2 regions of the Paenisporosarcina sp. P4_B8 genome follow, and region 1 is predicted to be linked to the other one. Evidence: a T-box and tRNA genes for the amino acid it is inferred to sense, from the RefSeq annotation. Region 1 holds a T-box; the other holds one or more tRNA genes.
What was found. The T-box of region 1 lies ahead of alaS (alanine--tRNA ligase). A T-box ahead of a tRNA ligase gene usually reads a tRNA of that ligase, here a tRNA-Ala.
Positions count from the first base shown of each region.

Region 2: it encodes a tRNA-Ala, which carries the amino acid that the T-box ahead of alaS (alanine--tRNA ligase) is inferred to sense. The anticodon was not compared.

Region 1 covers NZ_JBFUHX010000009.1:41,654-45,871, forward strand. The annotation lists gene alaS (alanine--tRNA ligase) at 1-1,965, opposite strand, end outside; T-box leader at 2,112-2,320, opposite strand; gene AC1DSK_RS10115 (HAD family hydrolase) at 2,437-3,087, opposite strand; gene recD2 (SF1B family DNA helicase RecD2) at 3,625-4,218, opposite strand, start outside.
Region 2 covers NZ_JBFUHX010000001.1:206,527-210,744, reverse strand. The annotation lists gene AC1DSK_RS01025 (site-2 protease family protein) at 6-587, opposite strand; gene AC1DSK_RS01020 (ATP-binding protein) at 965-1,069, shown strand; gene AC1DSK_RS01015 (DUF6241 domain-containing protein) at 1,111-1,650, opposite strand; tRNA gene AC1DSK_RS01010 (tRNA-Ala) at 1,968-2,040, opposite strand; gene AC1DSK_RS01005 (DUF2804 domain-containing protein) at 2,117-3,148, shown strand; gene AC1DSK_RS01000 (S8 family serine peptidase) at 3,351-4,218, shown strand, end outside.

The DNA of each region.
Region 1 (4,218 bases):
GACTCTTACGATATCGCCATATTTTTCACCGAACAGTGCCATCGCACCCATTTGTTTCGCTTCATCGATTCCATGATAGCCTGTAACTACTTGAATGTCTTCCCAAATTTTCTCGTTCACTTGTTGTTCAATGGTTAACAATTCTTCTTTTGTTACTTGACCGAAATGAGAGAAGTCAAAACGTAAGCGATCAGGACCAACGTAAGAACCAGCTTGATTGACATGGGTTCCAAGCACATCCTTTAGCGCTTGGTGCAATAAATGTGTCGCTGTATGGTTTTTGACAGTTGATTTGCGCATTGTCTGATCGACTGTTGCTGTTACGTCAGCTTCAACTGAAAGTTCTCCTGATTCAATCACTACGGTATGAAGATTTTGTCCATTTGGTGCTTTTTGGACATCTTTCACAAATCCTTTGAATAAATCATTTTCAATTGTTCCGTGATCGGCAATCTGTCCGCCACTTTCTGCATAGAAAGGCGTTTGGTCAAGTACGACTTTTACTTCATCGCCTTCTTGTGCAAGCTTGACAAGCTCTCCGTCTTTTACAATAACCAGAACTTTTGAAGAAACTGCCATTGTATCGTAACCAATAAATTGACTTTCTTCTTTAATATTCCCTAATACTTCTGACTGCACCTGCATGGAATCAACATCTTTACGAGCTGAACGAGCACGTGTACGCTGAGCTTCCAGTGAAGCTTTGAATCCTTCATGGTCAACGGTCATGCCTACTTCTTCTGCATATTCTTCCGTCAACTCGACAGGGAAACCGTACGTGTCGTACAAACGGAAAGCATCGCTTCCTGGAATGATTGACAGTCCAGCTGCTTGCTGCGTTGAAATAACATTAGACAAGATGCCAAGGCCGTCTTGTAATGTCTCGTGGAAGCGCTCTTCTTCATTTTTAATAACGCGCATAATGAACTCTTGTTTCGCTTCGACTTCTGGATAGAAATCTTTCATGATTTCGCCAATAATCGGTACTAGGTTGAACATGAATGGACGGTCAATTCCTAGATTTTTACCAAAACGTACTGCACGGCGTAATAATCGACGCAATACATAGCCGCGGCCTTCATTTGAAGGAAGTGCTCCGTCACCAATTGCAAAAGCAACCGTACGTGTATGGTCTGCAATGACTTTAAACGCTAAATCATCTGCACCACCATTGCCATACGTTTTACCAGATACTTCTTCGGTTTTGCGAATAATCGGCATGAATAGATCTGTATCGAAGTTCGTTGGTACATTTTGCACGACACATGCCATACGTTCAAGACCCATACCCGTATCGATGTTTTGTTTTGGAAGCGGCGTATACGTGTGATCTGGGTTATGGTTGAATTCAGAGAACACCAAGTTCCAGATTTCCAAGTAACGGTCGTTTTCTCCGCCCGGATACATTTCCGGATCCGTTATGTCGTTGCCATAGTTCTCGCCACGATCATAGAAAATTTCCGAGTTTGGACCACTTGGACCTTCTCCGATATCCCAGAAGTTCCCTTCTAAGCGGATGATGCGAGCTTCTGGAATTCCGATTTCGTCGCGCCAGATTGCGTATGCCTCTTCATCTTCTGGATGAACTGTGATCGATAACAATTCCGGGTCAAATCCGATCCATTTCTTATCCGTTAGAAATTCCCAAGCCCAGTGAATCGCTTCTTTTTTAAAGTATTCACCGATCGAGAAGTTTCCTAACATTTCAAAGAATGTGTGATGACGAGCTGTTTTACCGACATTTTCAATGTCATTCGTACGAATTGATTTTTGTGCATTCGTGATGCGTGGATTGTCAGGAATTACACGTCCATCAAAATATTTCTTCAACGTTGCCACACCACTATTGATCCAAAGTAGTGAGTTATCGTTAATTGGTACAAGTGGTGCACTTGGTTCTAGTGCATGACCTTTTTCAATGAAAAAGTCTAAATACATGCGACGGATTTCTGCTGCAGTTTTCATCAAGTATTCCTCCTTCAATTTTAAAAGCATAAAGCGCTGATTCAGCTCGACACCGACTTTTGAGTCGTGAGTCAAGAAGCCTGCTGGCGCTTCGGGGAAGAGCTGGTCCTTAAAGCTCAGACAATAGAAAAAGCCCTCATCCCTAAAAAAGGGACGAAGGCTTCAATTCGCGGTACCACCCTAGTTACAGCAAACGAATTTGCTGTCTCTCGATTATGCCTTAACGCGGCTTACGGCAGTGATTAGCTGCACTCAGGAGTAGCTTTCCATAACATCCACTTGAAGGTTCTTTCAGCCAAGGAACCTCTTTCTTTTGCAAGCTTCTCAAATGTACTTTCTCCATCAACGTTTTCATTCATTTGTTAGAATTATAAAAAACAATTACGCATGTGTCAATTGACTTTTATTAAGTGCGTGCAAATTACTCAATTTTAATATTTTCATCTTGACGAGAGTTAAAGGCTGTTATTTCTATAGTAACTCTTTCAGAAGGAGATCCAAAGATTGATCTGCCATCGAGGACAACCTAAGATTATAATCTTCAAACACTAAATTGGTTGTTACCGGGTTTGGGAAAATCACACATTTCAAACCTGCCCCACGTGCTGCCTTCAAACCGTTCAATGAATCCTCAAAAGCAACAGCTTCCTCTGGTTTCACACCCAATGATTCAATGGCTTGCAGGTAAAGTTCTGGATCTGGTTTAACAGTTGAAACATCATCACTCGTCTTGATTACTTCAAAATAATGAATAATACCAAGCTGAGTTAAATAATTTTCTACCCAACTTCTTTTTGAACTGGAAGCCAATCCTATTTTAATGCCCGATTCTTTAGCTGCAATTAAATAATCTTCTACACCGTCTCTTAAAATTGGCTGACCAATCTTTTCGTGAAATCGTTGGGATGCCAATTCTCTGACCTCAGAAATAGTGGACGACTCTTTTATATTGTCCACAATATATTTATCCAATACGGTATCATCCGTACCAATCACCAACGCAAACTGTTCAATGGTCAAATTCACCTCGAATTGATACAACGCCTCCTTATACGCTTCAAACCATACCGTCTCTGTATCAATAATCAGACCATCAAAATCGAAAATAACTGCTTTTATCATCACGGACACCTTCTTTTAAGATTTTATTTTCTCGCAATTGATGTTTATCTAAATTGACTTAAAAAATAAAAAGGTTTAGTTATGTAAACTTTCCAAGTGATGCAATGCACTTCATGTTTCGAAGCTAGCGTAGCGATGCAGAAACAGAAACAGTAGCAAATGTTTTTAGCGCAGATTCCTTACCAAATAAAATATGTTTAACAACTGTAGAAAACCTAAATACGAAAAGTTCATATGCAGCTAGCATACCGCAAGAAAGAATATGGTCAAAGGAGTTTGACCATATTCTTCGCGACGAATAACCTCAGGAGCAATCTTTTAGGCGACGAGTAACCGCAGGAGCAGCCTTATTCTTTGCGACGAGTAACCGCAGAAGCAGCACTTTCAGAGAATGAGACCCACAAGCATGTGGTTTTCATACTTGCTGGCTCATGCGAAACGTGCGGCCAGCGCAATGTACGATAATCAATCATACGGTGTTAAAGAGCCAAAAAAAACACACGTTTTTCATGTGTGTTTTTTCTAGGTTCTTTTTTATCATTCAGCAATTTTTTCTAAAAAGTCATAAGGCGTGGTACCGTTCATGCCAACCAAAGGATGAATCGTCAAATGGTTGGAGGCCGTCAATGAAATTTCCTGCTCGTTTTCCTCTATAAGTTCATCAGCAACTTCATCGTCTTCGTTCTCGACAGTTGGTTCAGTCACAGGCAATGCCTCTTCACTCAATCTTTCCTTCAGTGAAGTCAGTCGTGCCAAATCATCATTGCGCTCAATGCCAAATTTAAAGACTTCAGCGTCTCCACACAAAATGAGGAAGTTTTTTGCACGTGTTATTCCTGTGTACAGTAAATTGCGTCGCAGCATTTTCATGTAACTGCGAACGACTGGCATGATGACAATCGGGAACTCACTGCCCTGCGATTTATGAATTGAGCAACAATAAGCAAGCGTCAACTGCCCTAAATCATTACGCTGATAGGTCACTTCTATCCCTTCGAATGAAACGATCAACATGTCCTGCTTTTCGACATTTTCACTGGCTTTAGAAATGCTGATCACTTCGCCCATATCCCCGTTGTACACTTGGCTTTCCGGCTGATTGACGAGTTGCAGCACTTTATCACCTATGCG
Region 2 (4,218 bases), on a different contig from region 1:
GATTATCATTCATAAATAGAGTAGAACAAATTCATTACCATATCTATACTGTTTCCGATGAATGGAAACAGCGTACTATCCCCAATCGGTGTCAGAACCACAATTAAAAACAAAATGGAGCCGTAAGCTTCTAAGGGCAAAAGTTTCTCCTGAATTTTCGCAGGAAATAAACTGGAAACGATTCGATATCCGTCCAAGGGTGGAAGTGGTAACAGATTAAAAACGCCTAACACTACATTCAACATGACAAATACATTTAAAAATTCATCCATTGTTTGATTTGGAGGCGAAAAATAAAAAATGGTAAATCCAATAAACGCCAGAACAAAGTTACTGAGAGGTCCCACTAAACTAACAATGATGGATTGTATACGTCTCGTCGCGAAATAAGCAGCATTAACTGGAACAGGTTTTGCCCAACCAAACCCGGCAATAAAAATCAAAAGTGTACCTGCGATATCCAGATGTTTCAGTGGATTAAGAGTTACCCTTCCCTGTCTTTTTGCCGTATCGTCTCCAAATACTGAAGCCATCCAAGCATGCATAAATTCATGCAATGTAAAAGCAATCACCAATGTAATGAGCACAAATGGGATCTCTTCTAATGAAAATGCAAAAAACTCTATGTTGTCCGCCCGCTTTCATTTCATTCTTTTTACAGTGAATGAATAGGCACATCATCCACCTTTCACTGTCACACTAATGTACCATTTCACTCACTGGATTTCATTAACAATTTCTATATATGTCCGTTTTTAACAAAATAGTCCGCTTACTTTCCCATCACATATACTAAACCCTTTTAAAAAACTTTCTAAGGCTTAAAATGATATCTTATTCAGCTATTAAATAATCGGATTGAAATGAAAGTGATTGATTTTGGCTATGGAATTTCCGAAGATCGGTGTCAGTCGTTAGGTAAGCCTTTTTATTCCAACAATGAAAAAGGTTCGGACTTGGCTTAATGCTAACCTACATAGTCATTGAACATCATCATGAAAAAGTAACAATCGCAAGCAAAGTGGGCGTTGGAACCCAAGTCACTTTATCATTGCCGATTTCCAGTTAACATCCACTTAGAAAAGGCATTCACGAAAGTGAGTGCCTTTTTTATTCGTAATATTTTTCAATAAATTGTTTTTCTTCTTCATAACTGAGAATTCCTGTAGCCCTCCCGACAGTCCCTCCCTGCATAGTCCAAATCGTATTGTGATCTTTATCTATTTGTGTGAAATCATTTTCCGCCCATCGATTAAGAATACTTAAATAACGGCTTTTATTTTGATAATCACCATTTTCTACAACTTCTTTTAACCTTGCCACTCTTTCAGCGGTTAGCGGGAGGAACCCCCACTTTTCTTCAGCCTCGATTTTCTGATGACTCATTTGATGAATCACTTGGCCGACTTGAAAGTCTGGCATATCCATCGGAAATTCTTCTTCCACTGGCATATCTCTCACTTCTTTAACTTCAATAATTTTCCCGCCATCTTCAGTCGTTTTTTCCGTAATGGTTCCGTCTTTTTTTATGATAGGTACTTCTTGTCCATAAATAGCGTACAGGATAATTCCCACGACTGCTAAAAAAGTGAGTATTAACAATCCTTTTTGGATTTTGGTCAAATTAAATGGTCCGCTAGTTTCCTTCATATTCCCCTCCATTTGAGACACTGAATTAAAATTTTGAAAAGGTAATATCTACATTTTACTGTAAGATACTTACATCATAAAGAGATTTTTCAGATAATTACGTATAATAGTTATAGTTCTGAAATGAACAATGAAAAAGACTTACTAAATCTGATTCGATTAAGTAAGTCCAAATATTAATTTTTTTACCATTTCAATAAAAATACAGCTTATTATGATTACAAAATCAATAATACAGCTCCACAATAATTTCAATATGTAGTTATTTTAACAAAACAAAAACCACTCAATCCATTGATATGAGTGGTTTTTATAGATGGAGTATATCGGGTTCGAACCGACGACCTTCACACTGCCAGCGTGACGCTCTCCCAGCTGAGCTAATACCCCTTTATCAAAATATTTGGTACAATAATTAGTATATAGCATGATAGTTAGTTGATACAAGAGGCGAGAGGGTGGCGAAATGCAAAAAGTGCAACAACATGCAGAGCGTGAAATTATTACGCCCATTGCATTATGCGATTCGAAAGGAAATTTGAACCCTGCAGCAATCGGTTTTTCCCGAAAACCGTTAATCGATAGTAATTTATCCGGACATTTTATGCGCAAGAAAAAATGGAATTACTGGTGTGTGTATGGTGAAGATATTTTATTTTCAGCAAGCATTCGCCATTTGGATTACGCAGCAGTTTGTTGTGTATATTTCCTGGATTATGAAACTCAACGCTTTTTTGAGAAGACTATTACGATTCCATTGGGTCAACGTGTACAAATGCCGAATCAAGTACTTGAAACTGTGAAATTTTCAAATAATGAAATGAGTGTCCAGTTGTTCCATATGCAAAATGAAACGCATATGACGGTTACCATTCCCGACTTTGATGGTGATTTGCTCCATGCGGATTTACATATTGAGCATCCTGAAAATGACGATACTTTGAATGTTGTCATTCCGTGGAATCGTCAACTCTTTCAATATACGGCCAAGCATCATACTCTACCGACGCGCGGTTTTGTGAAAATTGGGGACAAGCGTTATTCATTTATTCCTGAAGATAGCTATGCCGTGCTGGATTATGGTCGCGGCGTTTGGTCAAGAAAAGCTTCGTGGAACTGGGCGATGGCCTCTCAACGCGTTGGCAAACAGCGCATCGGCCTTAACTTAGGCGGAAAATGGACCGATGGAACAGGTATGACGGAAAACGCAGTATTTGTCGATGGTCACATGTCAAAAATCTCGGAAGATGTCATTTTTTCTTATGATGATACCGATTATATGAAACCTTGGCATATCCGGTCGAAATTTTCACGTGATGTCGATTTGACATTTACCCCATTTTTCAAACGTGAAGCGAAGATAAATGCTCGTCTCGTCACATCAGAAATCCATCAATTAGTCGGTTACTATCACGGCTTCGTTTATTTGGACGATGGCTCTCGCCTACCTATCACACAATTGCTAGGAAGTATCGATGAACACAAAGCTAAGTGGTAATTAGTAAAAGAGGAGAGCACTTCTGTTCCTCAATAATGGTACAAGAAAAAAATATATGTTTTGCACTATCCAAGCATTTTTCCTATTTAGGAGATTCTTGCTGATGGTGCTTTTTTTATTTTTGTAATTAAAAACATTTCTTTTCACTTTTATGCCACATTGGCTCATGTCCTTAAGCATAAAATAGTTCATCTAAAGGAGGATGAATATTAAGAAACAATTAAAGATTTTCTTATTTGCGTACATATTCTTTTGGCTGCCTGCACAATTTGCCGGAGCTGAAGAAATAAAAGTAGAACCGAAAATTTCTAAATTCAACATTGAGGCATTATTTGATGATTCCAAGGACTTTTATAGTAATCAATTAATTGTAAACTTCAAAGCTTCAGCTACTGGTAGCGAAAGGAAACAAATTCTGGACTCTGTAAATGCAAAAGAACTTTCGATACAAGTAAATGGAAAGTTCGCCCTCGTTTCAACGCCAAAGAGCTCTGATTTATCCGCAGTGGCGAAGGAATTATTGAAACATGAACAAGTCGAATTTGTTGAACCAAACTATCAATTGGAAAATACGTTTAGACCAAAGGATCCATCGTATTCAAAACAATGGCATTTAAAGAAAATTCATGCCTCCAGTGCTTGGGATCAAACAAAAGGAAGTTCTGGAGTTATTGTTGCTGTAATTGATGAAGGTGTTCAAACAAATCATCCTGATTTAAAAGGAAAATTTGTCTCTCCTTATAATGCAGTAACCGGAGGAACCTCCTTTTATTCTGGAGACCATGCAACACATGTTGCAGGCATTATAGCGGCATCCTTCAATAATTCGGGAGGTGCCGGAGTCGCCCCGAATATTAAAATCATGCCAATCAATGTTTTTACAGGGGATTCCGCGAGTAGCTATGATGTTGGTGAAGCCATTATTTATGCCGCTGACCACCATGCTGATATCATCAATTTGAGTCTAGGTGGGAGCTATACCTACGCAATGGATTACGCCATACAATATGCAAAAGCAAAAGATGTATTGATTATTGCGGCTGCAGGTAATGAAAAAAGTTACGAATTGA